DNA from 3 places in the Paenibacillus stellifer genome. Region 1 is predicted to be linked to each of the others. Evidence: riboswitches for the same ligand, from Rfam matches in the RefSeq annotation. Region 1 holds a riboswitch; each other region holds the start of a gene.

Region 1 (10,002 bases):
ATATTTACACGAAGCCTGTCATTCGGGAATCGACGCCGCAGATCAGCTGATCGATTAGCTGCGTCATGCTCGGGTTGGGTTCCCCAACAAAACAATAATCCCGGTCATTCGGCTGCACCGATTGACCGGGATTATTTGCAATTCTTCAACTTTCGGGATTTTTCGGATTTCGTCAGGATGATCCGCAAGTTTTTTACACTTTTTCATACGACCCTCCAGGGATTCTCCGCGCCCTCCGCCTCCAGCACACAGCTCTTCAGCGAAGCGTATACCATATCCTGCACCGATTGGTTCGTGTAGAAGGCCATATGGGGCGTCACGATTACATTCGGATAGCTGCGGAGAACAGCCAGATCGCGGTGGCTCAGCACCTTGGATTTCAGGTCATGGTAGTAGAGGGAAATCTCATCCTCAATAACATCCAGTGCCGCCGCCCCGATTTGTCCGCTTTCGATCCCGTCCATCAGCGCTTTTGTATCGATCAGCGCTCCACGGGCGGTATTGACGAGAATGACCCCTCTCTTCATCTTCGGAATCGTATCGGCATTGATCATATGGTAGTTGCTCTCATCGACCGGCGCATGGAGCGTTATAAGGTCGGATTGCCTTAGCAGTTCCTCCAGCGAGACATACCTGGCGTACCTCTTCGCTTCCTCCGATTCCGAGAGTGAATAAGCCAGCAGCGGATTGCCGAATCCTGACAGGTGGCGAATGACCGTCTGCCCGATCCGGCCGGTGCCGATAACCCCGATTGTCATACGGGCGAAATCCTTGCCCTGAATCCCGTCCAGCGAGAAATCCTGGATATGCGCCCGTTCCATAATCCGCTTCATCTGCCGTGACGCCATCAGCATCAGCATGATCGTATAATCGGCCACGCCCTCGGGAGCGTAGGTCGCGTTGCTGACCCGGATTCCGTGCTCCCGGGCAGCCTTCAGGTCAATATGATCGAAGCCGACCGTCCGGGTTGAAATCATCGTCACGTTCAGGCGGTGCAGCTCGCCAATCAACTCGGCGTCCATAGGCGTCGTGATGATCGAGATGCAGGAGCAGCCCTTGGCGAGATGAATCGTGGAGAGCGTCGGGGCCTCCCGGCAAATCACAAGCTCTATTCCCAGCTCGCTGCTGATCTCCCGGAAATGCCGGGCTTCGTCGAACTCCCTGTAATTAAAGACGCATATCTTAAGCTTGCTGGCTTCCACAGCTTTCAGCTCCTTCATGAATTGATCTGCCGGCCCGCAGCCGCCTGTGCCTCCATATTTTCCTGCCGCGAATGGCGGACCAGCTCGGCGTAGCCTCTGCGCTTCAGACATATATAACGCATATAATGATACGTACATTGTAACTCCCGTTATAGCCTTAATAAATATAAGATAAAGTATGATTCATATAAGAAAATAGAATTCGAGTTGTGGCTGATAACAGAAAAAAACTGTCCCGATTGACGGAACAGTCTGTTATCTTCTATATCGTTGACGAAAGCATGCATAGTGATCCATAGAACCCTGCCATTCAAGGACTTACTGCCCGGCAAGCTTAAATCCGTATTCCACAAATATATCGCCTGCACTTTTGGAGAACAGATAGTCATAAAATAGCTTCGCCTGCTCCGGATGTGTACTGCCTTTAAGCACGGCAGCCGGATAATCGATCGGGTCATGGGTGCTTGAATCGACCTTCATGGCTATCTTGACCTTGGGCTCGCCTGCGGCATCGCTGTTATAGACAAACCCCGCGTCCGCGTTGCCCGAGGCGACATAGGTCAGCACCTGGCGGACATCCTTGGCCATCACCAGCCGGTTCTCCAGCTTGTCCCACAGTCCGGCGCTCTTCAGAAACTGCTGCGCGTACATACCAGCCGGCACCGACTCCGGCTGCCCCACCGCTATTTTGGCGAAATTGGGACCGCTCAGCGCATCCGCCGTAACTGCGGTCAGCCCGGAATCGGCGGGCACGACGAGAACAAGCTCATTCGTCAGCAGATTTGCAGTCTGCGCAGAATCGGTCAATCCCTTGTCGTTCAAAGCCTTCATCTGCTTCGTGCCTGCGGATATGAACAGATCGGCAGGCGCTCCCTGCTCGATCTGCTTCTGCAGTGTGCCCGAAGCCGCCAAATTCAGCCGGACCTTGATATCCGGATGCTCCTGCTCGAACAGCGGAACCAGCTTGTTCAGAGCGTCGCTTAGGCTGGCGGCGGCTGACACCAGAAGCTCAGAGTCACCGCCAGACGAACCCGAAGGTTCGGTGGATGGCGTTGCATCCGGTTCCGAAGAGACAGCTGCACTCGTAGACGAGCCGCCTGCTGTCTGAGTGTTCTGCGCGCATCCTGCCGCCAACAGCACGACAAACGCCAGCAGAAGCATGGCCCCAAAGGCTTTCCTCACATGTTGTTGAGTCATACTTCTTCCTCCTACCCTATGAATTATCTCTATTTATATTTATTTTTAATTAAATCACAGGAAGGCGTAGATGAACATGACGAACAATGAGGAATTTGCGACAATCCGTGCATCCAATTTTATCCTGCCGCACATTCCTTGGATTACGCGGGTATGTGGCATCGGCCATCTTCAGGTCAAATTTTAAAAATGGATACCGAGGACTGCAGCTCACCGGCGAGATTAGCCAGCGATTGGGAAGTGGCCGCCATCTCCTGGCTGCTCGCCGCCGCCTCCTCCGTTGCCGATGAAATATTTTCCACCGCCGACAATACGGTCGTAGTCTGGGCTGCCTGCTCCTCACTTGCTGCGGCAATCTCCATAACCTTCTGCCCGTTATCATTGACAAAGGATACGATGCGCTGGAAGGACTCCGCCGTACGTTCGGACAAATCCGCGCTTTCCTGCACCGAGCTCACACTGGACCGTGTATTCTCCTGCATGCCTTTGATGATCTTGGTGATCTGCTTGGTCGCCTCGCCGCTGCGCTCCGCCAGCTTGCGAACCTCGTCGGCCACGACAGCAAATCCCCGTCCCTGTTCTCCCGCGCGGGCGGCTTCAATCGCCGCATTGAGTGCAAGCAGATTGGTCTGTTCCGCAATATCCTCAATAACCTCGATTATTTCGCCGATCTTCTGCGAATCATCTTCAAGACGCGTCATTTGTTGGCTGACGACCTGCATGCTGGAGTTGGACAGCTGAATAATGCCGTTGCCTTCTTCCGCAGCTTTGGCCGCTTGAACCGATAGCTCGGAAGCAACTTCCGTATTTTGAGCGACCGAATGAACACCGGTGGATAATTCGCTGAACAGTTCGTTGATCATTCTGGCCTCTCTCGCCTGGCTGTCATTGCCGTGGGCAATCTCTTCAGCGCTTGCGGATATTTGCTGCGATGACGCCGCAAGGCTCTGGGCATGCGCGAGAATATGGCCAACCATCGTGCGAAGATTATGGACCATGGTATTCATGCCTTTGGCCAGTTGTCCGACCTCATCCTTCGTGTCGATATCAAGTAGGCTGCGCAAATCTCCATCCCCTGCGGCGTTCACCAGACTGGTCACCTTGGACAATGGTTTGGATATGATCTGGGAGATGAAATATCCCATCCCGACCGAGATTAATACGGCCGCGATAATAATGAGGATCGTAATATTTCTGGACGAAACAAACAGGTCATTGCCGCTTGCTTCGTATGGTCGCTCTCTGTTATCGAATTATCGATCAGTTCATTGAGGAGCAGGCGGACCTCGTCTCCCACGGTGGAGACCTCGTTGTCCATCAGACTCTTCATCTCTGCATTTCGCCCATCTTGGCTCAGCTTCATCGCTTGATCGTAGAGTCTGATAACTTCCGCCCACTTCGCATCAAAAGGCTCGAGAATTTTTAATGACTCCGCGCTCATTTTTGTTTTTTCTGAATTCCGCAATGCTGCTCTCCACAATTTTGGCCTCGGATTGATAGGTAGCGATAGAATTATCGAGACTCTCTTTGGTATCCGCAATGTAAGCAGCGCGGATGTTCACTCTCATCCGGGTATAGCTAACCTGCGCCGTCAAAGCCGATTTAACGGGAATCAGACCGTTATCGTACATTCCGCTGAGCGAGCTGTTCATTTTATTCAAATTGCTGATTCCATAAAGTCCCACAAACCCCAGAATGACCGATACAATCAGAAACGAAGTAATCAACTTGACGCTGGTTCTCATATTCTTTATCCATCTCATCACAATCACTCCCACGATATGTTTCTTACCCCAGTATTTTTGCTTGGATTTTGGATTGCTCTGTTCTATGTAATTCTTTCATCCCCCTTTGGCTGTTCACATATGTGTTTTTATTCACGACTTTTGATCCATGCTCAACCCTTTATCCATGTGCGACTTTGTGAATGAAGATGTCTTATCTTTTAATTCGACATTACTATACGAATAATGAAGATATAACTGTAAAATTTGCATATTTATGAATCATAATAGTTATTTATTCCTATCCGTTCGCCTGGTTCGAATGATAAGTCAGCGTTGATTGTCTATGTATCGCATGCAAAAAAAACGCTGTTCGATCGAACAGCGCTCTTTTTCCCATATGAAACTGTCTGTACATCTACTATTGCAGCTCGGATGGCTTCACAATCGTTGCAACTTTGTTATGGGCGGAATACTTGGCGTCAACCTTGGTCGTATATACATCCTTCTCGCCGTCTTCTACCAGGACATAATTCAGATCAACGGTCAGCCTTTCCGTCTGCCAGGTTTTGCTGTTGGCGTACAATTTCCAGGTTACGCTTTTCGGCTGAATGACCGCCCCCTCATAGAGGTTCTCCCGGTCATAGAGTGCGATGACGGCCTTGGCCGCTTTCGCATCGGTTAGCGTAAATTGAAGGATCGTCTGTGTTCCGGCCGTGGAGACCTTCATGGATTTCTTATAGCCCTTGACCGACTCAAGCACGGAAGCGGGGTCGAATTGCCCCTTGGTGTAGAGTGAATACCAATCTTCCTGGTCCAGGTCAACCCAGTACTGGGAATCGGGGTCAATCTCTTCAGCGCTGTCCACGTCTTCTCCATTTGCCGAATCTCCGTACACATCGCCGCTTGCAGTGTCCTCGTCGTATTCATCGATAAGGTCGCTGCCGTCGACCACCTTGTAGTATTCCTTGTCGTTGGCGTACAATTCGAAGTCCGTATCAAGGAACCCGATATTGACAGTGCCTGCCGCTGCAAAGCTAGGAAGACGATTGATGTCAAGGCTCAGCGTGTTGGTGTTGCCTATCCGCATGCTGCCGATCTGAAGGTCCTGTTTCTTCGTTGAACTCAAATGAAAATTCTTCAGCGTCTTCGAGGTCGCCGCCAATTTGGCGAGCATTTGATCCGCTGTTATGACTTTGGTGTTAGCGGCGGCGGATACCGTAACAGGATGGGAAGTCCATCCGAGCGAGCCTGAAACCACTACAGCGCCTGCGATCAAAAATTTCCCCAGTGTTCTCCAATTATTCCTCATGCATTGTCCCCTTTCGAATCCTTGCGGTAAAGCGGCGCCGTAGCAGGGCGAAATCACAAAAAAACTCCAAATAGACTTATGTCCATTGGAGTTGTCTTTCTTCCCTACCGTTACCCCTATGGCGGCCTGGCGATCATGGCCCTCCGATGGATGGCTTTAGACCCATAGCTTTGTGTCATCATCTTTCGATGATTTTACCTTTAACGCGGATATTCGATTAATTTGATTAATTGCAGGACGATTGTCCTTTCCTTAAAATTTAACATGATCCGAATTTCCTGTAAATGCTTTTTAGCTGATCATTCGGAAGGACAGTTGCCCAGTGACAGCCGGTTAACCTGCTGCGTGCGGCGCGGCCGAATCTCCGGCCTCAAGATGAAGTGCGTGATTTATGTCATTGGTGAGCCCTGAAACTCTCCCTATTTCTTCGTCTAAATGTTACAATCAAGGTCACAATCGAATTATAAGGAGAGAAGACGTTCATGTGGAAAGAGTTTAAGGCATTCGCATTCAAGGGAAATGTGCTGGATCTGGCAATCGGTGTCGTTATAGGGGCCGCGTTCGGCAAAATCGTCAGCTCCATTGTATCGGACCTGATCACCCCTCTGATCGGCATCTTGTTCGGCGGACTGGATTTTACCAGCTTGTCTCTTAAATATGGTGATTCAGCCATTACATACGGTAACTTTATCCAGTCGGTCATCGACTTCCTGTTGATTTCCGCCTCAATCTTCCTGTTCATCAAGCTGCTCGGCAAATTTCAGAAATCCAGCCCCAAGGAAGAACCCGCTCCTCCCGCTCCGAGCAAAGAGGAAGTGCTGCTGACGGAAATCCGTGATCTGCTCAAAGCGCAGAACCGCGAGAAGGCATAAGGATTTACAGCAATACGTCAAGCAAGTAGCAATCGGCAACGCTGAACATAGAAACAGCGGCTGCTTGGACAAGCCATTATGTCCTTGCAGCCGCTGTTTTTATTCATTTGAGCATTTTGCATTAATCTAAGCCCTTGTTACACAAAGCAATTTTGAGCATAAAAAAGGACTTCACCCCAACTTGGAGAAGTTTTCAAGTGACCAAACGAGAAAACCCAAGGGAGTGAAGTCACTATGTATATTCTCCAAGAAAGTCTATTTTCCTTTGAAGAGCTTCAAAAAATCGAATCGAAAGAGCGATTGCCCATCTTTTTCAGCGCTTTGGACCTGCGACCTTACGCAAGAGAATTGAGAAATCCCTCACCCCGAGGAGCAGACGGACACTGTCGTCAAGGCATTCTTCGCGCGCTACTCGCAGCTCCTTTAGAGAATATCGATACGTTCACCGGCCTAGCGCGCAGACTAAAGTTTGACCTCCGTTTCCGTTACCAATGTGGGCTTCGACTGGATATCCCCGCTCCTTCGATTTCTACATTAAGTCGAGTCTTTGCCGAGTTGACTGGCAAAGGCCTTGCCAAGCAGTTGTTTGAGGATCTTGTGACTCAGTGCCAAGAAGCTGGAATCATCGACGGAACTCATGTCGCTATCGACAGCGCCGCTATTCACGCTTACGAGAAAAAGGAACCCAAGCGAAAAAGTGAACTCACCGGCAATGCCAACTGGGGTGCCAAGTTTGACACCTTTGGCAACAAAGTCAAGTGGTTTGGCTATAAGTTGCATCTGGCCGTCGATGCCAAAAGTGAACTTCCCATGGCGCTCAAGGTGACCTCTGCCCATGTGAACGACGGAGACGAAGGGCCTGCACTCATGACGACTGTCGCTGCGAAATCTAAAGTGAAATTCTTCATGCTGGATGCGGGCTACGACCAAATAAAAAACTACGAGGCCGCCCGGAACGTCAAGGCGCAAGCCATTATTCCGCTGAATCCACGGAATGAAAAGGAACCGCCAGCGGGGATTACCCGCAAAGGCACGCCCTGTTGTTCGATGGGATTTCCCATGACGTATTGGGGACAGGAAAAGGTGCATTTAAAATTCCGTTGTCCACATGCGACAGGTCAAGTGGATTGTCCTTTGGGCATGGCCGCTTGTTCGTCCTCCAATTATGGAATGGTGGTTAAAATCAACAGTCAAACGGATCTCCGGCGTTATGCGCTACCGCATCGGGAAAGCCGAGGCTGGAAGGAACTTTACAATAAACGAACCAGTGTAGAACGCTGCAATTCTCGAATGAAGACCTATTTAACTGCAGACCAGCTTCACGTCTGGGGGATTCAAAAAGTGACAACTCACCAATATTTAAATGCGATTGTGTTACTTGCCTCTGCGCTTGCCATTGCGAAGCAACGAGTACAGAACGCCGCTTAAAAACTTCCGATTCATTGAAATTCTGTCCGTCTGTCTATTTTTCACTCCACTCTCACAACACTGAGATTTCGTTGTAACCTAACTTTGACTTTAAATCAAAATATGAATTATGCAAAATGCTCATTTACTTTACCCGTCTTTCCATTAGCCGGCAAGGTTTTACGCGAACGACTCATCCTGCACCGGCCAGGGAAGAGGATTGTTGAACCGGCTCCAGTCCTGCTTCATTTCTTCTTCAGTCAGCAGGCAGCGGTTCAATCCAGCTTCGATGTCCTCGCGGTTCATGTCGATCCCGATCAGGACGATCTCCGTCATCCGGTCTCCCCATCTCTCATCCCAGCGCTCTCTCGCCTCCGGCTCGTTCTCCAGTATCTCCCGCTGCTGTTCCTCCGGCAGGGAAGCAAGCCAGTAGCCAGCCGGCCCGAATTGGATCGAAGGCCCGGCCTGACCGATCGTCGCCGCGAAATCGCCGCGCGCCGCCAGCCATACCAGGCCCTTGGCGCGGACTACCTGCTCCGGCCAATTGCCGAGCAAAGAGCCGAGCCGCTCCGGATGGAAGGGAATCCGGCTCCGGTACACGAAGGAAGCGATGCCGTATTCCTCGGTCTCCGGCGTATGCTCCTCTTTGTTCAGCTCCGCAATCCATCCCGAGGACATACTCGTCCGTTCAAAGTCGAACCGGCCCGTGTTCAGAATTTCTCCCGGGTCTACGGCTCCATTGATGGACCGTATAATGTTGGCGGAAGGCTGAAGCTTGCGCAGAATTCCTTCCAGCTTGAGCAGTTCTCCTTCTTCAACGAGGTCGCACTTGTTGAGCACCAGGACGTCGCAGGTCTCAATCTGGTCGATCAGGAGGTCGACGATATCCCGGTAATCTTCCTCTCCGGCCGCCTGTTCGCGGTCCAGAAGACTCTCGCCCGAAGCAAAATCATGCCAGAAACGATGCGCGTCCACAACTGTTACCATCGTGTCGAGCCGGACCAGCGACGTCAAATCGATGTCCTGTCCGGGGCTCTCATATGTAAAGGTCTGGGCCACCGGAACCGGTTCGCTAATTCCCGAGGATTCGATCAGAATATAATCGAAGCGTCCCTCCGAAGCCAGCTTGTACACCTCGCGCAGCAGATCGTCCCGCAGCGTGCAGCAGATGCAGCCATTGGTCATCTGGACCAGCTTCTCCTCGGTCCGTGACAAGGTATTCTCGGACTCCACCAGCCGGGCATCCACATTGATTTCGCTCATGTCATTCACGATAACAGCCACCCTCAGGCCCTCTTTGTTATGAAGAACATGATTCAGCAGCGTCGTCTTACCCGATCCCAAATATCCGCTCAGCACAGTGACAGGAATTCGTTTCATTTGATGTCTCCTTTATATGGTTTGATATCCGATCTCTTCGGCAATTTTCCCGCAGAATTAGCGCGTCTCGCGATGCAGCGTGTGTCTCTTCAGTCTTGGGCAGTACTTGCGCAGCTCCAGACGTCCGGGATGGGTCTTCTTGTTCTTGGTCGTCGTGTAATTGCGATCCCCTGTCTCGGTGCAGGCCAGCGTAACAGTAACTCTCATCGTGAATCGAACCTCCTTATTCGTAATTATTACGATTTATTTTTATATCGTAACGATTACTATTAATAATGTCAAGGTTAGACTAACTGTACACAACGCAAAACCAGCCTCTTTTCCCCTGAAGATGGAAGAAAGACTGGTCAGGATCATGGTATGATTTATTTCATGACAGGGACATTGATTGGATTGAGAAGAGGTTACAGAATGACGAGAAAATGGGTTCTTACGCTAGGGATAGGCATAGTTGCTGTCGTTTCGCTGATTGGGGTCATTTACAGGATGAACTATAACAATATAATAAATCCGCACTCGATTATGATTTCACAATGCAAGGTATCGGATGAAATCATCGCATTAAAGGGGGGATTTTCGGATAGTGCGAATAGATTTACAGGCTATAAAGCCGCTTATGGCGATAATACGCTGTACTTAAAAATAACAGGGAGTATTTTGCCTCTTCCGAAGTCTACCGGGGATTTTAACATTTCGATTAAAAATGATTACGGCCATATTCAAAGCATATATTTGCAAGGTTCCGACCCCTCCCAAAATATACGGATTTGGTCCAGCCAACAATAAAACCCCGGGGCAGTTTTGAGCCATTGAGCCGTCTCCAGAGACTTTCGACGGGAACCAGTTCAAAACTTCCGGGGTCTGTCATGCTATACGTGTAAACTCATTCATGCCATCCCCCCAAGGGG
Region 2 (10,002 bases), 1.2 Mb from region 1:
CGGGACGGCACAACCGCTTTGGCTTGACATGGAAGAAAGGTTCAAGCTGGGCGCTATTCAAGTAGTGATCTCTTCATTGTGACAGGCGGGAGTCCCTAGCGAAGGGCCGGGCTGCCCGCCGATCCACGGCCGCTGTCAGGAACGGGCCGAGGTATTAAAGACGCGGACCGGTTCTTCGTTCTTCCGGTTCCAGGTCAGAGCTTCGCCAACAATTCTCCGCTGCTCGAAGCTGTGGACGTCGGCGTATCCGCTGGCAGGGCTGGAGCGCTCCGGCCGGCCGGCGTACCGGACCGGCACTCCCTTCGGTGCGATAGCCCGCAGCCGGGGCTCCGCGTAGCTCCAGGCGCCCATGTTCTTCGGCTCTTCCTGCACCCAGACGATGTCCTCGAGAGAGCCGAAGGTATCCAGATAGGCGGCAAGCTCCCGTTCCGGGAACGGGTAGAGCTGCTCCAGCCGCAGAATATGCAGCCATGACCAGTCTTTGTCCGGGCCGGCTTCAAGCTCGGCCTGCAGATCGATGGCAACTTTGCCGGTGCAGACCAGGAGCCGCTTGATTCCGCCCGGCTTCTGTCCGAGCAGCGGGTCCGGAAGCACCGCTTCGAAGCGTCCGGAAGCAAGCTCCGCGCCGGGCGAAGCGCTGCGCGCGTTGCGGATCAGGCTCTTCGGCGTCATGATGACGAGCGGTCTTGCGTCCGGCTGGCCGCACAGCGCGGCCTGGCGGCGGAGCAGGTGGAAATACTGCGCTGCGCTGGTGAGGTTCGCGACAGTCCAGTTCTCCTCGGCCGACAGCTGCAGATAACGCTCCAGGCGGCCGCTGGAGTGCTCCGGCCCCTGGCCTTCATAGCCGTGGGGCAGCAGAATCGTCAGGCTGCTGCGCTGGGTCCATTTGGCCCGGCCCGCCGAAATGAACTGGTCGAAGATGACCTGCGCCGCATTCGCGAAGTCGCCGTACTGCGCTTCCCAGATGACGAACGTCTCGGGAGCGAATACGTTATATCCGTATTCGTAGCCCAGCACCGAGGCCTCCGACAGCGGGCTGTTGTAGACGCCGAAGCTGGCCTTGGCGTCCTCCAGCTGGTGCAGCGGAGCGAAGACTTTGCCCGTCTCGCTGTCATGCAGAACCAGATGGCGCTGGGAGAATGTGCCGCGCTGGGCGTCCTGTCCGCTCAGCCGGATCGGCGTTCCGTCCTGGAGGATGGTTGCGAAGGCGAGCGTCTCGGCCAGTGCCCAGTCCACCTTCTCCCCGTCGTTCAGGAGTGACCCGCGCCGCTGCAAAATGCGCTGCAGCTTCGGATACACTTTGAAGCCCGCAGGAACTTCCAGCAGCTTGCGGTTGATGAATTGCAGGCGTTCCAACGGAACGGCAGTCACGGCAGCCGAGGCAGGATGAATGTCAGCCGACACGGCCACAGCGTTCTTGACTTCGCCGCTCTCTTTGTTTGCTTTCATCTTCTCATAGGCTTGCTGAAGCACCTTCTCCGCTTCGGCCTCCATGGCTTCCGCTTCCCCGCGCGTCACGAGCTTCTCCTGCTCAAGACGTTCGGCGTAGATCCGGGAGACGGTCGGATGATTTTTGACCTTGGCGTACTTCAGCGGCTGCGTCATCTCAGGATCGTCCATTTCATTATGTCCGTGTCTGCGGTAGCCGACAAGGTCAATCAGGAAATCCTTCTTGAATTGGCTGCGGTAGGCGCTGGCCAGCCGGACAGCGGCGATGCAGGCATCCGAATCGTCGGCGTTGACATGCACGATCGGAATTTCGTAGCCTTTGGCCAGATCGCTGGCATAGCGGGTGGAGCGGGAGTCTTCACTCTCGGTGGTGAACCCGATGCGGTTGTTCACGATAATATGGATCGTGCCCCCGTTCAGGTAGCCGTTCAGCTTGCTGATGTTCAGTGTCTCGGCGACGATTCCCTCGCCGGGGAATGCGGCGTCGCCGTGCATGAGCACAGCCAGTGCGCGGTTCGTATTCAGAACCGGCAGCCCCGTGCCGCTGCGATCTTCCTGCGCAGCCCGGGCGAAGCCTTCGACGACCGGATTGACGAACTCCAGATGGCTCGGGTTGTTGGCCAGCGTCAGCCGGGTGCGTACGGTCTCGCCTTCATGGAAGGCGTGGTCGGCTCCAAGATGATATTTCACATCGCCGGTCCAGCCGTAATTGATGCCCATCGAGCCCTCGGAAGGGAAGAGCTCCTTGTTCGGAGAGTGGTGGAACTCCGAGAAAATAATATCGTAAGGTTTGCCCAAAATATGGGCAAGCACGTTGAGGCGTCCCCGGTGGGCCATGCCCATCAAAATATTCTCCGCACCGTCATGCGCGGCTGCCCGGACGATTTCATCCAGCATCGGAACCAGAATGTCATTGCCTTCGAGGCTGAAGCGTTTCTGGCCGACGAAGGTTTTATGGAGGAAGGTTTCGAAATGCTCCACTTCGATCAGGCGTTTCAGCAGCGCCTTCCGCTCCGGATCGGTCAGCGGAGCCGGCGAACTGGAGGATTCGGCCTGGCTGTTCAGCCAGCGGAGCTCCTGCTCGTCGTGGACATGTCCGAATTCATAGGCAATCGTTCTTGTATAGGCCTGGCGCATCCGGTGATAGGCATCCCAGCCGGTCTGCACCCCGGTTGGCGCGTTCTCCCAGATCAGGGAGGCCGGCAGGGCGAGCAGATCAGCTTGCGTCAGCCCGTATGTCTCGGGATCGAGCCATTTTGCCATGGAATCCCCGCTCTTCTCCAGCGGATCTATATCGGCGGCCAAGTGGCCAAAGATGCGGATATTGGCGATCAGCTTGGAAGCGCGGACCGCCTTGCGGAGCCAATCGGCATCGCCGGAGAGAACGGGGGCCGGGGCGGGGGCTTCTTCGGTTGTCAGCGGAGGGGGGCCGTATATCGTAAAAAGCTCCCGGTAGTGGGCCTCCACGGAGGAAGGGTCTTCGCTGAACTGTTCGTATTTTTCCTGGATGTAGCCTAGGTTGGGGCCGCAATACTTGCTCCAAACAGATTCATTGTAGGACTCTTTGGCTGACATGAGACATCCTCCTAACGGATAAACTCCAGGCAGTGCCCCAGCGGGCGTAACCGGAGCTGCAATGATTACGTTTACATTCTATAGTATAGTTACACGATTTTAAACGTATTGCCACATTCTATTGTGCAACTTTAGGTCAGGGTAATCAATTCAACCTTTCGTCCAATCCGTTCGAAAAAAGGCATCATTGCGCAGGCTTCATTTCGGCGGCCCAAAGGATCGGGGGAGACGCGCAATCGGCGGTCGGGACCATAAACCTATATAAATCCTTCCAGTAATCCACTAGAATTTGATTAGTGGGACGAAGATGTGGGTATTAGTAGTTTATAGTTCCTAACGACTAGAGGGTTTTACATAAATATTGGAATTTAGTTCACTGCCAGTCGCCGTTGCAGGCACTCAATTTTAGGTTTCAGCCGCGCATTGAATGTATTGTCATTTTTTTGACACACTTTTAGGCGAACATCTTGTATAATATCTTTGCAAGCTTATCGCTTAACACAACATCATAAGATCCTTGAATGCAAGGATCCAGCAAAAGGTAAACCTGTTGAAAAGCAGGGGCACAAAGTCTCGGGTCTAAGGTTATTAAGGGAAACAGACGGGGGGAAGAAGCTTCCGTGCGTGTTATCCTCGTAACTATGACGGCTGGACTGCCTGGGGACAAAATCTTAGGAGGAGATTTTTTGAACAAGTCCAACCAGGGGAATAACGGAGAACTGCAGACGGTCGCTTTGGATATGGAATGGGTGCAGCTGATGCTCGCCGCCAAGAAGCAGGGGATTCACGCGGATGAGATCCGGCGGTTCTTGGGCGACAAGACACTCAAAGCCATGTGAACCAAATAAGAATGAGTGTTTCTAAAGGATAACGAAAGAGGACATGACGGCGCGGCGTCATGTCCTCTCTATGTAAATACGCAATATTTCGGATCCCGGTCACTGGTTCTTCTGTTCAATCCGCCATTTCTGGTAATCCAGAAATTCCTTGAACTCCCTCTTGCTGACCCCTGAAGCCATAGCTTCCTGAACCAGCTTGAACCAGTCGGAGTCGAGCGGTTCTTCCTCGGCGAGCTCTCCGTACAGAAGAATGTGGACGGAGACATCCAGAGCCTCTGCAATTTTCTCGATGAACTGGATGGAGGGGTTGGATTGAATATTGCGTTCGACATTGCTTAAGTATGATTTAGCCACATCCGCCCTGCCGGCAAGCTCGGATAAAGATAATCCCTTCTCCTGGCGAAGCTGTTGAATGTGCTGTCCAATATTGTCCGGCACGGTAAATAATGCTCCCTCCTTGTTTTTTGGTATAAGTATAGCAAAGGTCCGCCCAAAAGGAAAACTAGCTTTTACCATTTATGAGCTTAACAGGGAAGTTTATTTAACGGCAGCCAGGCTGCGGCTCTGAAAATAATCATATCGCCGGAGTAGCCCTCCGGCGCGGCTGCCGGAATCGGACCCAAGGCGCCGGAACGGGCGAGTAACCCAGCTTGTTACGGCAGGCGGGTGCCTCTTGCGCTGATATACAGGTCGTACCATTCCTTGCGCGTCAGCTCCAGCTTGTCCGCTCCTTCGCAGGCTTTAATCCGCTGCGGGTTCACCGTGCCGATAACCGGCTGGATCGCGGCCGGATGCGACATCAGCCAGGCGAGCACGACCGCTTCGGGTGTCGTTCCTTTATCTTCCGCCAGCGAGCGAACCATGGCGGCAGTGCGGATCACATGCTCGGGTTGTCCGTCAAGCGGACGGCCGGTGTATTTGCCCTGGGCGAGCGGCCCCCAGGCCTGAAGCTGGATCTTCTCCAGACGGCAGTGCTCGATCGTTCCGTCCGGCATGCCATGCTCTCTCCAGGCCGGACGGTTCACGCTGACCATGGAATCGAGCCAGAACGTCTTCTCCAGATTCATTTCGAGCTGATTGATAATCAGGGGCTCATCGGAGTAAGCCTGAAGCAGCCGGATCTGCGATCCGCTCATATTGGATACCCCGAAGTGCCGGACCTTGCCGGACTCCTTGAGCAGCCGCAGCGCTTCTCCAACCTCCTCGGGGTCCATAAACGGATCGGGGCGGTGCAGCAGCAGAATGTCGAGATACGGGGTGCCCAGCCGGGACAGAATGCCGTCGACGCTGCTCAGGATATGCTCACGGGAAAGATCGAATGTGTTGGAGCTCTCTCCCGGCTCTTGCAGCTTAATGCCGCATTTGGACTGGATAATCAGCTTATCGCGCAGCTCCGGGCGCTCCTTCAGCACGGTTCCGAAGACAAGCTCGGCCTTTCCCCGCGTGTAAATGTCCGCCAGGTCAAACATGTTGATGCCGATGGAGAGCGCGGCTTCGACGGCCATATGCCCTTCCCGGATTTGCTCCGCCGTGACCGGCTCCCGGTCCCAGCCTCCGCCAAGTCCCATGCAGCCCTGAACGATACGCCCAGCGGGAATGCCGCGGACATTAAGTGGTAACGTTTTCAATCCATTCCCTCCTTCATCGAATCTCATCTTACTGCTACAGCCATTGTACCGCATCAGAACCAGGTATGTTATTTCCGGCACCCGATGAACGGTGACTGAAGCCTTCTTTCGAACTTTCTCGATGTTCCTTCCATAGCGAAAAAAAAGCCGAATGCGCATGATCAAGGGACTCGTCCCTTAATAAACGCATTCGGCTTGTGGATAAACGAGATCCGGCCTGTGGTTACACAGGACTTGCTGGTTATCAGCATTCGTTCAGCGCTTCATTCCTCTTCCCTATCAAGCGGACCGCCCTGGACGCCAAGCTTGTGGTCCAGCGCATCGGCATAGAGCCGTTTGAGCCATTTCAGCTCCGTCAGGGTGTGTTCATAACGTCCATACATCAAGTGCAGAACAGCCCGGGAGACGATCCCGATATGCTCTTCATAGACCTGATAGGCCAGATTGACTTCATGCTCGGCCTCCCGGATGCGCTCCTCCAGCAGCTTCGCAATTTTGTCCGGATCAGCATGTCTGGAGAAGGCAAGCGCGATATACATCGGGTGGTAGACCGCGTCGTTCTTGCGGAACTGCTGAAGCAGCAGCTGCTCAAACAGCGCTCGCCCGGATTCGGTAATCCGGTATATCGTCTTCTCAGGCCGGTCGCGGCTCTGGATAACCTCCACCTGCTCGATCTGTCCGTTCTTGGACAACTGGTCAACGGCATAGTAGAGGGAGCCCATCTGCAGCTTCGCAATCTTGTTGATGGACCGGTCCTTCAGGACAACCATCATCTCGTAAGGATGCATGTCCCGCTCCAGCAGCAGACCGAGAATCGCCAGCTTGATCGACATGGCGTCTATTCTCTGCCGGGTGCCGGGCGGGCAGCTCCACGGTGGACGAGAAGGCGGTCTTTAGGCATCAGAACTACCGTCACCAGCGCCAGCACCGCAGGGGCGAGCGCCCACATAAAGGTATGGGCGATGGAAGACGAGAGCGCGGCCGATATTTTCTCCAGCACCGGAGCCGGAATCTTCGCCCGGGCTTCCGGTGTCAGCGCGGAGCGCGAGTCGCCGAAGGAAGCCGCTTGGGCGCTTCCCCCGAATGCATCAGACAGCGAGTTCGAGAATAAATTGCGCTGAATGATGCCGAAGATGGTGATGCCGAGCGTCATGCCGAGCGAACGCAGGAAGGTGCTGGTCGAGGTCGCGGAGCCGCGCTGGCGCATGTCGAAATGATGCACGGAGGACATATTCAGGACAGAGAATGAGAAGCCGACGCCAAATCCGGTGACGGCCATGAAGACGTTGACCAGCAGCCGCGCCGTATCCGGCGTTAGCGTGGTCAGCATGGCAACGCCCGCCACGAAGAAGACGGCCGACAACAGCATGATGTTGCGGAAGCTAGTGCGCGACGTAAGCTGGCCGCCGAGCTGGGCGCCCACCACGGAGCCGATCATCATCGGCATCAGGATAAGGCCCGAATTCGTTGCGGAGCCCCCGAACACGCCCTGCACGAAGATCGGCAAATACACGGTCGCCACGATAAAGGCCGAGCCGTAGAAGAATGCGGCCAGAGCGCTTGTCGCGAACAGCCGGTTCTTGAACATGGAGAAGGTGATTACCGGCTCCGCTGCGCGGCGCTCGATCAGCAGGAAGGCGATCAGCAGAACGGCGAAGCCTGCGAACAGGCCGAGAATTTCAGGAGAATTCCAGGCATACAGCTTGCCGCCGATTGTCTGGCCGCCGAGCTCCAGGCCGAACATGAGGCAGACGATCGAGCCCACCAGCGTGAAGGCGCCGCCCCAGTCGATGCGCTGCTTGGAATGAATGACAGACTCTTTATACGACATGGCGATCAGGATGAAGGAGATGACGCCAAGCGGCAGATTAATGTAGAACACCCACTGCCAGCCGATATAATCGGTGATATAGGCGCCGAGCAGCGGACCGAGCACGCTCGAAATGCCGAAGACCGCGCCGAACAAGCCGGTCATCTTGCCGCGTTTCTCCGGCGGGAAAATGTCAAAGATAATAGTGAACGAGATCGGCATCAGCGCGCCGCCGCCGACCCCTTGAATGGCGCGGTAAATGCTGAGCTGTGTAATGCTGCCTGCGGTTCCGCACAGGGCCGAGCCGATCAGGAACAGCACCAGTCCCAGCATGAAGAAGCGCTTGCGGCCGTACATATCCGAGAGCTTGCCGAAAATCGGCGTGCCCGCCATGACCATAACCATGTAGGCGGAGGTGACCCAGACGATTTTGTCCAGACCTCCGAGGTCGGCGACAATCGTACCCATTGCAGCGGCGACGATTGTGTTGTCCATCGCGGACATCAGAATCCCGAGAAGCAGGCCGACCACGACGAGCTTCATGTTGCTTTCCTTCGAATGCATGTTTGGTAAACTCCTTTTTTTGGTGAATTGTGAACCTAATTATATTCAAATTTGAATAGGGAAGCAACCTCTTTTTCATGAAATTTTTCATAGTAAGAGCATATGTGTACACACCAAAAAACCCGCCGAACCCGGCGGGGCTATGAAAGCCGCAGATAGATGAAACGCTAAAGAGGGATGTGCTGGAACCGGAATGCGGTGTGCTAAGATGGCTTGGCTAAATGGCGGCCTCCGCGAGACGGAGCTGCCGGCTCTCGATATAGCGGATAAAGAGCTCGGTAAGCTCCGGATCGAACTGCGTTCCCGCACAGGCCCGCAGCTCCACGATCGCTTCCTCCACAGATTTGGTCGGCTGGTAGGGCCGCTCGGTCGTCATGGCGTCGAAGGAATCGATGACCGTCAGCATCCGGCACAATCTTGGAATCTGCTCGCCCTTGAAGCCGTGCGGATAGCCCTTGCCGTCATATCTTTCGTGATGAAGCTCGATGTAGGGCGCCAGTTCTTTATATTTAACGTTGGTCGAGGCCATTTCCTTGCCCCAGGTAACATGCCATTTGACCATTTCCCATTCCTCGGCGGACAGCTTCTCCTTCTTGTTCAGAATGCCCCAAGGGATTTCCAGCTTGCCGATATCGTGGATCAGCGCGCCAAGCGTGAATTGGCGTTTCGTGGAATTATCCAGCTCCAGCAGCTCGCTCATGTCCATTGCATAGCGGAATACCCGTTTGGAATGCTTGAACGTCTCCAGATCCTTGTACATGAACAGGCGCAGCTGCTGCTCGATGTCCCGGACATCCTGGCTGAAGTCGATTTCCCGCTCAAGCGTCGACTGGCGGCCGTAAATATGGACCATGTTCTTGCCCTGCTTCTTGGCATAGTAGAGAGCCTGGTCGGCCTCCTCCACCAGCTGCGATTTATCGTGGATGTCAAGGCGGAAGCCCGCAATGCCTGCTGAGAAGGAGAGACAGCCTTGCGGAAAAATCTCGGCTCCTTCAAAGGGAGAATTATTGAGCGTCCTGCGCAGACGTTCGAGGAAGCTGTAGGCCTCCGCCGTATCGAGTCCGGGCATCAGCAGCGTGAATTCCTCCCCGCCGTACCGGGAGACGAGCATATCTTCACCGCCGCATTCCCGGGTCAGGAGATCCGCCAGGAACACGATCAGGCCGTCGCCTTTTAAATGGCCGAAATGATCGTTGTATTTCTTGAAATCGTCGATGTCGATCATGGCGAGCGAGAGGGAAGCGCCGGAGTTGCAGGCTTTACGGATCTCCTCTTCAAGGGCCAGCTCGAAATAGCTGTGATTGAATAGTCCGGTGCGCGGATCACGGTTCGCCCGCTCTTCGATATCCCGGTACATCGCGAACATCCGCTTGAACGAATAGGACATCATAATGCTGATGCAGAGGAAAAGGCCGAGGCCGAATAATTGATTGTGGTACAGCAGGATGGTCAGCACCAGCGCAAGCACCAGCGTACAGAGATAGGCGAGAACCGTGTCCTTCAGCATGCCTTTCAGCGTGTCGTACAGATTCTCGTTAAAGGTCAAATAATAATAGAAAGCAATCAACAGTGTGTTCAGCGCAAAATACATCGCCATGGCTGCGGCATAGGCGGGCAGGTGGCCCTCCAACAGCGGTCCCTGTTCGCCCCCCAGCGCTCTGTAAATATAGGCGGCGGAAGTGATCATAATCGAATAGACCGCGAAATTGTTCACATGTCTCCACCACGCCAATCCCCGATCGATGAAGAAGATGGCGATTGCAGAAATCAGCAGGACGGTGAGGCTGAAGGAGGCCCCGAATACGAACAGGCAGGCGAGATACACGGAGGAGTCCAGGGATAAGCCGTTTCCCTGCGGGGGAAGCTGGAAGGTGAACACAATCAGGGATACGGCTGCGCCTGACAGGGCAAGCGCCCATATCCAGGCCGGGAAGCTGTAAGCCACGAACACGCCCTGATTGTACACGGCAAAAAGGGACACACCCGTTATGCACAGCAGCAGCCTGTACAGATAGCTCAAATTCAATTTGGAGACGGGTGCTTGTCCTTTATCCATGAACGTCTCTCCTCCCTGCGGACTCATACTAAGTGTTCATTTATTTTAAGGGATTTGGGATTATTTTCATAGAGTCAACCG
Region 3 (10,002 bases), 530 kb from region 1:
AAAAATAAGCCACGATATCACGCTCATCCGCGTACCCGTCTCCGCCGTCATCGTCCTCGCCTCCGGCACTCACGTCCGGCAGCTTGGACATAGGCTGGGCGGACCATTCCCGCGCCTGGGCGATGATGCTGGAAATCGGGATGCTGAAGCCGATGCCCGACTCTTCCGTAGCGGCGGCGGAGTTGATGCCCAGCACCTCGCCCGTCTCTGCGTTCACCAGCGGTCCCCCGCTGTTGCCGTGGGTAATCGGAGCCGAAATCTGGTACAGATTGCTGTAGGTGTAAGGATCAATATCGAAGCTCCGGTTCAGGCCGCTGATGATTCCCGTCGTCACCGTGTTCTCCAGTCCAAGCGGACTGCCGAGCGCCAAAATCTCGTCACCGGCCTCCGCTTTATAGCCTTCCGCCAGCGGCAGCGGCTCCAGTTCCTTAAGCTCCGGAACCCGGACAACCGCCACATCCGTCTCCGTTCCGATGCCGATGACCTGGCCCTTGTATTCCTTATGATTCAGCGTCCGCACAGTCACCTCCCGGGAGCCGGACACGACATGGGCGTTGGTGAGCAGGTCGCCCTGCTTGTTGTAGAGGAAGCCCGAGCCCAGTCCATCCCCGCTCTCAATCGTGACCACCCGTTTCTGGCTGTCTTCAATAATGGCCTTGCGTGTCTTCGGGGCCGCAGCTTTCACAGCCCCCTTATCGTCCTGCGCAGAAGTCTTGGCTGCGGCAAGCAGCGGCTGTCCGTCCAGGCTGGACTCGGCGGATTGATGGATCAGATAGGCGCCAGCCGTACCCGATCCCAGAATAATCAGGCATGCGGCTGCGCTGATCCATGTTCCCTTGCTCATCTCTCATGCCCTCCTATTCCAGATACCAGGTGGCATTAGCGACCGATACCGTGGCCTGGTCGTACACCCCGTAGTAATATGTCGAGAAACTGCCCGATTCTCCCGGCTCCAGCCGGAACGGCGAGACATCGGCGTAAGTTTCTCCGAGATACGCGCCCGAGCTGTCGTAAATGGAGAGATTGACGCTGATCGAATAGATCGCCCGGGTCGCCTTATTGGTGGCCGTTCCGCTGATCATCAGATCGCCGTATTCATCCAGAACCGCCTGAAGCCCGGTCACATCGACAGCGGCCGTCCGGTTCTTCATGTCCTCCTCCGCTGCCTGCTGCTGGGCAAGCTGAATGCGCTCTGCTTCGGCCTTCTCGAACTCGCGCTTGGCTTCCTCGACCTGCTTCCGGTACGCGGTCAGCTTCTCATTGTCCGCGTCATAGGAGAGGCCCGTGTCGACCTCCTCCAGCGCTCCAGCGAAATCCTTCTTCCGCAGCTTCTGCTCGGCCGCCGAATAGCTGATCGAGGCGATTTTGCCGATAATCTGCTTCTTCACCGCAGCCGCCTCCGTTCCGGACAGCCCTTTCAGCGTATCCAGCTTCGCGGCCAGTGCGTCGACCGTGCTCAGCTTGTCCAGCTCGCTCTTGATTTTGAGCACGGTCAGCAGCACCTGATCTGCCGCCAGCTCCTTCTTGAGCGGCGCGAAGAGCGGCTCCTCCCGCTTGCCGATCAGCCCTTCTACCGCGTTCAGCTCCTTCTCGCCTTCGCTCAGCTTCTTCGCCTTAAGAAGTCCGGCGGCGCTGTCCAGCCGGGTCTGAAGCTGGGCGGCCTTCGCCGCAAGCTCCAGGTCCCGGGCCAGCGCGGCATAGCCCGGCCGCGCATTCCCGGCGCGATCCAGGAGCGAGACGGCGGAGTCATACTTGCCCGCCAGCGCCTCCGTCTTGGCCTGCTGCTGCAGCGCCAGCACCTCCAGGTTCACCGATTGCTCATGCTGATGCAGCAGCGTGAGCCCAAGAGCCGTACATCCCGCCAGCAGAAGCGGAATCACCCACTGGAATACCCGCCCGGCTCCGCGCTTCTTGACGGGAGCCTGCTCCCTTGGGGAGCGCGCGCCCCCCGCCTCCGGGCGAATGAACGACGATCCCGGTTTCCGGACTGCTTCCGCTCCCGCAGCGACCTCCAGCACAGCCTGACGAACCTCCTCCGTCAACAGCCTGGCGCCGCATTTCCCGCATACCTTCTGTTCCGGGGCACATTTCTCCCCGCACTGATGACAATACACCTTGCTCCCCCCAGAGTCCCTTGATGCTGCTACTCGAACTTGCAGCCGATTATATGGATGCCGCCGGAAGACCCGGATCAGCCTTGCGATCCGGGTCTTCCGGCATGTTATTTTTCACTATACCATATTGTGGGTCCCGTTGAGTCCGCCTGCCTGGAAAAAAATCAGCTCAACCCAAGCCGTATCTCCCTTTCAGCCGCATATCAAGACGCTCTCTCAGCCCGGTTAGCCATTCAGGCTCATGCTCCCAGACTTCGGCGGCGGCTCTTCGCACACGGGCATAGTTCGCATGATCTCCCTTTCGCCGATTTGACTGCGTTATTCCAGGGCGTACTTGCTCTGTGTATATGCGGACATCAGAACGCTGCGTCGATCCGCAGAGCTTACATCGTCATAGCGCCTCCGAACCTTGCCAGATACGCTTCCTTCTCCTTATAGTCGGGCATGACGCCGCCCACCCGTCTCCAGAACGAACGGTCGTGATTCATATGGAGCAGGTGGCACAGCTCATGGACGATGACATAATCGATCACCTGCGGCGGAGCCATGGCCAGCAAATAGTTGAAGGTCAGCTTCTTGTCCGAGCTGCAGCTGCCCCATTTGGTGCGGGATTCGACGATTTCGACCGACTTCGGCTTCACCTTCAACTGCTTCTGGTACGCGCCAATCCGTTCCTCGACAACCTTCCGGCAGCTGGCAAAATAAAACCGCTTCAGCCGTACCCTCAGCTCCTCCTCTGTTCCTTCATCCGTACCGATCAGCTCGCGCAGACTGCAAGGTCTGCCGAGGTACAGAAACTTTCCCTCTTCGGTATACTCCTTGGCCTTGAACAAATCCTTGGCCTTCTCCAGCTGATCCAGCTTCTCCGCAATATAGGAGGCATGTCTGCCGACAGCCTCCAGAATCGTCTCCTCTTCGGTATTCTTCGGCGCTTTTACCGTAATGAAGCCGGTGGAGTCGATATGAAGCAGAATTTTTCGGCCTTTGCCGTACTGGACGTGGAATTCAATGATTCGATCCCCGATGTTGATTTTCATAATGTCCTCCCCTGGGAATCCCCCATCGGCTTATCTGAATGTACACATCTGTGTTAAAAATGCGCTAATTACATTTCACGTTCGTATTTGACGCGGCAGAAGACACCATATCCCACGACGAACAGATAAGAAGCTGTCAGCAGCAGAATCTCCGCCAGATCAGTACCCATTAACGCAAAAAGCAAGCAGCAAAGCGCCGAACACGTATATCATCACATCATAGGCTTTGGCCTTCGCCCGGTTTCCAACTGCAATGTTGCGTTCATCCTTCTCTGCGATCTCGATTTCCCTCTGCAGATCCGGCCGGTTCTTAAGCGACCGCTTACGCAGGATCTCCCCCATCCCGTGTCCAAACATGCCGCTGCCGATACCGACCAGCACATAGGGAAGCGCCTGCGCGGCATCCGGCAGCAAATCAATCTTCACCGCAACCAGCCCCGAGGCAAGCAGGATAATCCCCAAAATAGCCGCTCCGAACGAATAAGCGCGTTTGCTCATCTCGATTCTTCCTCCTCGTAAATAAATATCTCCTCAATGCTCATGCCGAAATATTTGGCGATTTTGAAGGCAAGCAGGATGGACGGATTGTATCTGCCGTTCTCCAGAGACCCTATAGTCTGCCTGGACACTTCCAGCGCGGACGCCAGCTCCTCCTGCTTAATTCCCTTCTCTTTGCGAATTTGCTCCAGCCTGTTCTTCAAAAGCTCCCTCCTCACATGGAAAGTATCCTTTCCACGATTCCATCATACCACGTTCCCCCTCAATGTAAAGCCTACTTTCCATTTCGTTCATCAAATAGACGCTTATATCCTGCTTTAGTCATCCTTCTCGTTGTATGTATACGATCAAATGAATTGTATTTTTATTAATAATATCGTATTATTATTCAAAAAAAAGTGGCGGTGATTATCCTTGGATTACCGATTTATTGAAGAATTATCTCTGAACAACTGGCCTTCCCTCTCAACCCTTCTATACGACAACTGGGTGCTGCGCTTCGCGGACGGTTACACCAAGCGGGCCAACTCCATCAATCCGATTCACCCTTCCACCCAGGATTTGAGTTCCAAGATCAAAGAGTGCGAAAGCCTCTACTTCTCGAACCGGCTGCCCGCCATTTACAAAATAACGCCTTTTGTCCACCCTGCCAATCTGGATGACATTCTGGCAGATCAAGGCTATTCCCTGATTGATCACACAAGCGTCCGGACCTTGAATCTGGATCAAATCCGCGAACCCGCTGGGAACGCTTCGGCCCAAATTTATGAGCGCCCCACCGCCGAATGGCTGGAAGCTTTTTGCCGGATTAATGAGGTTCCTGACAAGTACATTAACGTGATGAAACGGATGTTAGGCAATATCCGGACGAGAACGGGGTTCATATCGCTGAATTGCGGGGAACAAGCTGTCGCCTGCGGTCTTGGGGTGCTTGAGAGAGGTTACATCGGGCTGTATGATATCGTGACGGATGCCAGCTTTCGAAATCGGGGCTTCGGCGAGCAGATGCTCTTGCATTTGCTGAAATGGGGAAAAGATAACGGAGCCGCGCACAGCTATCTGGCCGTGGTTCTGAACAATGCGCCGGCGCTGCGGCTCTACTCCAAAGTCGGGTTCTCCGAAGTTTATACATACTGGTATCGAGTCAAGGAGCTTCCGCAAGCATTGGGCTGACGACGGGGATTCAGATGTTGAGATAGCTCTTAGGCGTTATGTATTGTCTAATCGATGCTCTATTGATCGGATAGATGATATCCCATTTGTTTAGGTCGAAGTCTTTCTCAGACAAATAGTTGTTAGGGCTATCTCCAGATACCCTGACGGGAAGGTCCTTCACTATATGCGGATTAATAGTTACTTCAGCAATCCATCCTGTATCAACCACATATTTAGACTCTGTTACACAGATGTATTTGCCGGTCTCTACATTTTGCTGTACGTTTTCGAGCTTAACCGCAAACTTAATAGGAATGAAATTTAATAGAATGGGAGTAAGTACAACAAATAGCGTGAACACACCAAGCAATATTGCTATTCGCTTCAACCCCGGACTTCCCCCATTTTCTTCATCCTCAGCTTCACTACTTAAGCGAATTGCGGCAGAATTATTTTTCGACTTCAAAGTAAACCAGCTCATTTCTGACATCGAAATAAAACTTCCCAATGTAATCAGAAGACTTCACATATTCATTGAACTCTTCATTAAATGCCCAAGAATGCTCTTTTCCCTCATCTGTATCTAATTGCATTGATGGATTTAGCGTTACATCGCGCCAAGCATAAGAGTCCTTGAATTTCTCAGCGACACCAGGCTCCAGATACACAAATCCTTTCATCCAGTAAGAGGAAGGGCCAAAACTATTTGCTGTTAGGCTAAAAAGTAGACATGGAGAACCGAGAATCGGGTAGAATGAACATAACCAAATTCGAGGTGCTAACATGACGAAAAAATACGATAAAGAATTTAAACTGCAAACGATTCAGATGATCCAAGAAGAGGGTAAGCCGGTGGCACAGGTCGCTCGCGAGTTGGGGATCAGCGACAACACCTTGTACCGCTGGATGGCGGAATACAAACAAGACGGTGCACAGGCTTTTCCAGGCAGTGGGCAACTGAAAGCTGACGACAAGGCAATGAGAGACCTCCAAAAGCGTATCCGTGATCTGGAGGAGGAGAACGACATCTTAAAAAAGGCGATGCACTACTTCGCCAAAGACCGGCGCTGATCTATGCCTTCATCCACGATCATCGCTTCAAGTGCCGAGTCTCGAAGATGTGCGAAGCCTTTGAAGTGTCCCGAAGCGGCTATTACAAATGGACGAAACGAAAAGTCAGCAAGCGTGAAAAACGACGGCGCAAGCTGGAGCGGCATATCCGCCGTATCTTTCTGGAATCCCGCCGGTTATATGGAAGTCCCAAAATCGCTAAAATGCTTCATAAGCAAGGCGTACCCGTGTCGGAGAAATTAGTCGCCCGAATCATGAAGGAACTGGGATTGCGCTCCCGTACGGTGAAGAAATACAAGGCCACGACGAATTCGAAGCACAACTTGCCTGTTCATGAGAACGTGTTGAACCGTCAGTTTAGGCCGTCCGCTCCAAATGAGGCCTGGGTGGCTGACATTACGTACATTCCAACGAATGAAGGCTGGCTCTATCTGGCAAGTATAATGGATTTGTACAGCCGTAAAATCATTGGGTTTCACATGGACGAGCGGATGACCAAAGAACTGGTGTTAACGGCACTGGATCGAGCCTACAGCCAGCAACAACCATGCGGAGAGGTCCTGCATCACTCCGACCGTGGCAGCCAGTATGCTTCCCACGACTACCAGGAACGACTGCGCACCTACAAGATGAACGGCAGTATGAGCCGAAAAGGGAACTGCTACGATAATGCTTGTATCGAATCGTTCCACAGTGTGCTGAAGAAAGAACTCGTGTACTTGGAAAAATTCACAACACGCAAGCAAGCCAAGAAACGCATTTTTGAATACATTACCTGCTTCTACAATGGAAAACGAATCCATTCAGCGATTGGGTATTTTACACCCAATGAATACGAACGTATGTACCGAAATGCTGTGTGATTTTCTCGATTCTGCGTGTCTACTCTATTGACAGAGGTACAGAAGTGGGTTAGAAAAATAATGCGATAACGCCGCGCCGCGGCAGTTAGGAGGATTCTACTTATGAGCAAGGTGGCATTTACTTCATTGCAAGATGTGAATAAAGAGCTGCTGAACATGTACGAATATGACGTCATTCAGACCAAGCAATGGCCGGTGTATGAAATTCTGGCGCATTGCGCGCAGACTATCGAATATTCCATGACCGGTTATCCGCAAATGAAGCCCAAAGTGGTGAGAAATACAATCGGACGCGTGGTGATCAAGCGATTTTTGAAGCAGGGGTTTATGAAGCATGATCTGACGGCCCATGTTCCGGATAGCGTCTCTGCACAGCTACCGATCTCTGGTACAAGAACGCATTTTCTGAATAATGGGTTGTAACGCTCGGCCTGTGTAGTCCCCCCTTGTGGGGGATTTCTTTTTTATGCGCAAAATCAGACGCTGTCCTGCATGGCATTTCAAGCATTTCAGATGCCGGATACCGCGTCCATAGGATTCATTTGCATAGGTAGTTGTACAGAAGCATCTCTGAATTGCCTTTGGCATCCAACAGGATACCCCTGTTCCGGGAATATCTAGTATTTATTAATTAAACAGGATATTAATCCGATATTAAGGATAAGAGTCCTATACATACGACAGTTGAATACAGGCATTAAGGACCAATAACCAAGTACCGAACCAAGGCAAATCCGTACGAAAGTCGGAGACGCAAAGCCACGGGTCTACTTCATCCCCTGCGGGATGTTAGGACAGCCGGGCCGCTCAAGGGCTTGTTTTTTTGTGCAATTAAACAGCAGCGGGGGGAGAAACGAATGCATTTCAGAAGGAGAATGAAATTCCCGCAGATCGGCCGTCTGCTGCTGGCAGCAGTATGTGCGCTGGGCAGCGTATCTGCGGGCGGAACGATCACGGGGACAGCGGTTGCCGCCGGAGCCGATCCGGGAAGGACGGATTACAGCGTGTCCGGAGAGCGGGTCATCTGGATGGAGCCCGATTCCGCCGGAGTGAAGCAGGTGCATGCGCTGGACCGCAACAGCGGGGCGAGCCTGACGCTTACGACCAATTCATCGGCCAAGGACGCGCCGGCTGTTGGAGGCCTGGTTGTCGTGTGGGCTGACAAGGGGAACGAGCAGGACAGCTCTTTGAACTGGGATATTTACAGTTTCGATCTGGAGAAGGGCACCCGCACCAAGCTCAACAAGCAGCCCGGACAGTACGGCAACCCGACGACTGACGGGGTGGGCGTTGTCTGGTATGAACGCAGCAATTACGGCAGCATGATGTATCACGATCTGGCTTCGGGAGTCGAGGCGGATTTGGGCGAGGGCCGATTCCCAGAGCTGGCGGACGGCAAGGTCGTGTATAAAAATGCGCGTGACGGCGGGCTTAGCCTGCTCGATTTAAGCAGCGGAGTTACACGTCCTTTAATTAGTCTGGGCGGTGCCAACTATGTGGACTGGTTCGTTTTTAACGGCAGCCATGTTCTTCTTAAGCAAAAGAACGGGTCATCGCAGAGCAAATTCGTGCTTCTGTCCATCAATGATCTGACGGCCGAGCCAGTCGATCTTACCGAGATGAAGGCGGCCGGAGCGCAGTATGCGTTCATGTCCATCGGAGATGGAGAGGCGGTATTTCAGGACGAATCCGGCGGCGCCTCCGTCTTGAAGCAGGTGAATCTCTCAACCTATCAGGTCACGACGCTTCCTGCGCTGCCTGCGGGGTCGAAGCTGATCGGCATCAGCGGGAACAAGCTGCTCTACAGCACAAGCGATAACTCTATCGAAGCAATTGCGCTGGAAGGGACTGGTACAGATCCGGGGACGGGGACCGGTACAAATTCGGGGACGGGGACCGGTACGAATTCGGGAACCGGTTCGAGTGCCGGAGGAAGCGCGCCGGTTGTAACCGGGGCCAAGGATAGCCAGACGATCGGAGCCGCAGGCGGAACGCTGACCGCAGCGGACGGCTGGGCACGGCTGGAGATTTCGGCAGGAACCTTCCCGGATAATACGGCTGTGAGTCTGGCGCAAGCGGAGCTAGAGTCGCAGAAGCCGGTGGATCAGGACGGCAGGAAGCTGCAGAAGGCCGGCTCGATCTGGCAGGTACAGGCGGGCGCTCCATTCCAGCTGCCGGCGCTGCTCGCGATCCGTTACCCGAAGGAAGAGCCTTGGACATCGAGCCGGGAGAAGCTCGGGATTTATCAGTATGACTCCACAGCAGGGGTGTGGACTTACATTGGCGGTGTAACAGCGGCGGAAGAAGATTATGTCCGGGCCAAGATTACGGCTTCCGGATTGTATGCGGTCATGCTGCGCGATGTCGAGTTCCCGGATATGGCGAACCATTGGGCGCGGCAGGAGGTCGAGGTACTGGCGGCCAGAGGAATAGTGAACGGCATGAACGGAGTCAGCTATGCGCCTAAGGGCACGCTCACTCGCGCCCAGTTCACGAAGCTGCTGGCAGCGGCGCTTCAATTGAAGCTGCTCCGGCCGGATGCTCCGACATTCCGCGATGTCTCGTCCGCGAACTGGTCCTATGGCTGGGTGGAAGCGGCAGCCTCCGCAGGAATCGTTACCGGTGACGCCGGATTGTTCCGGGGTGATGATCCGCTGACGCGTGAGCAGATGATGACCATGCTGATGCGGGCCATCACAGCCTCTTACGGATCAGCGAAGGTCACTTCGGACGCGAAGAAGGTTGAGACCGAACTCGCGGCCTTCAAGGACAGCGGCAGCATTAGCTCCTGGGCGCGCGAATCGGTAGCCGGAGCGGTAGAACTGAAGCTGGTACAAGGTTCGAATCAGATGCTGCATCCCGCTCAATCCTCGACGCGGGCCGAAGCCGCAGTTCTGATCTACAAGCTGCTGGCGCAACTGAAACTACTGTAATCCATTCATGGAAGGAGAACTATAAATGAATCTTCGAGCGTTGACAAGGAGACGGCGCCGCGGCGGCCTGAAAGCGAATATTTGTCTTATGCTGGCGGTTATGCTGCTCGTTTCGTATATTCCTGTTTTTCCGGGAGCGAACCTGTTCGTATCCCCGACTTATGCCGCTACCAATATGCGGATTGAACCGAGTGAGATTAATCCGGAGGCCGGGGAGACGGCCAAGATTATTTTCAGCTTCAATGCAGCGGATGACGGACAGACCGAGCATGAGGTGAAGATCAATCTCTGTACTCCACAGAGAGATGGATCGGCCCCGCTGCTCGGACCG

The links. A riboswitch is a leader RNA that binds a small molecule or an ion and turns the genes downstream of it on or off. The one in region 1 is predicted to bind cyclic di-GMP.
Region 2: another riboswitch for cyclic di-GMP. It lies ahead of PSTEL_RS26645 (anti-repressor SinI family protein); the one in region 1 lies ahead of PSTEL_RS07370 (DUF6612 family protein).
Region 3: another riboswitch for cyclic di-GMP. It lies ahead of PSTEL_RS05020 (S-layer homology domain-containing protein); the one in region 1 lies ahead of PSTEL_RS07370 (DUF6612 family protein).

The regions. Positions count from the first base shown of each region.
Region 1 covers NZ_CP009286.1:1,613,246-1,623,247, reverse strand. Annotated here, with positions in the region: gene PSTEL_RS07390 (LacI family DNA-binding transcriptional regulator) at 1-50, shown strand, start outside; gene PSTEL_RS07385 (D-isomer specific 2-hydroxyacid dehydrogenase family protein) at 204-1,220, opposite strand; gene modA (molybdate ABC transporter substrate-binding protein) at 1,521-2,399, opposite strand; gene PSTEL_RS28355 (methyl-accepting chemotaxis protein) at 2,576-3,544, opposite strand; gene PSTEL_RS28685 (MCP four helix bundle domain-containing protein) at 3,556-3,840, opposite strand; gene PSTEL_RS28350 (MCP four helix bundle domain-containing protein) at 3,803-4,162, opposite strand; gene PSTEL_RS07370 (DUF6612 family protein) at 4,545-5,435, opposite strand; cyclic di-GMP riboswitch class I at 5,553-5,644, opposite strand; gene mscL (large conductance mechanosensitive channel protein MscL) at 5,918-6,307, shown strand; gene PSTEL_RS07360 (transposase) at 6,542-7,735, shown strand; gene PSTEL_RS07355 (GTP-binding protein) at 7,895-9,094, opposite strand; gene rpmG (50S ribosomal protein L33) at 9,152-9,301, opposite strand; gene PSTEL_RS07345 (hypothetical protein) at 9,506-9,880, shown strand.
Region 2 covers NZ_CP009286.1:448,422-458,423, forward strand. Annotated here, with positions in the region: gene PSTEL_RS02180 (2-oxoglutarate dehydrogenase E1 component) at 136-3,024, opposite strand; cyclic di-GMP riboswitch class I at 3,555-3,685, shown strand; gene PSTEL_RS26645 (anti-repressor SinI family protein) at 3,711-3,863, shown strand; gene PSTEL_RS02185 (helix-turn-helix domain-containing protein) at 3,963-4,301, opposite strand; gene PSTEL_RS02190 (aldo/keto reductase) at 4,517-5,491, opposite strand; gene PSTEL_RS02195 (PadR family transcriptional regulator) at 5,755-6,324, opposite strand; gene PSTEL_RS02200 (MDR family MFS transporter) at 6,330-7,865, opposite strand; gene PSTEL_RS02205 (HD-GYP domain-containing protein) at 8,083-9,921, opposite strand.
Region 3 covers NZ_CP009286.1:1,087,309-1,097,310, reverse strand. Annotated here, with positions in the region: gene PSTEL_RS05075 (S1C family serine protease) at 1-844, opposite strand, end outside; gene PSTEL_RS05070 (FxLYD domain-containing protein) at 858-2,114, opposite strand; gene PSTEL_RS05065 (M48 family metallopeptidase) at 2,498-3,151, opposite strand; gene PSTEL_RS05060 (hypothetical protein) at 3,311-3,649, opposite strand; gene PSTEL_RS05055 (helix-turn-helix transcriptional regulator) at 3,646-3,852, opposite strand; gene PSTEL_RS05050 (GNAT family N-acetyltransferase) at 4,064-4,822, shown strand; gene PSTEL_RS05045 (hypothetical protein) at 4,833-5,285, opposite strand; gene PSTEL_RS05040 (hypothetical protein) at 5,254-5,589, opposite strand; one part of gene PSTEL_RS05030 (IS3 family transposase) at 5,588-5,843, shown strand; one part of gene PSTEL_RS05030 (IS3 family transposase) at 5,843-6,738, shown strand; gene PSTEL_RS05025 (DUF1569 domain-containing protein) at 6,841-7,161, shown strand; cyclic di-GMP riboswitch class I at 7,456-7,549, shown strand; gene PSTEL_RS05020 (S-layer homology domain-containing protein) at 7,596-9,671, shown strand; gene PSTEL_RS05015 (DUF6531 domain-containing protein) at 9,697-10,002, shown strand, end outside.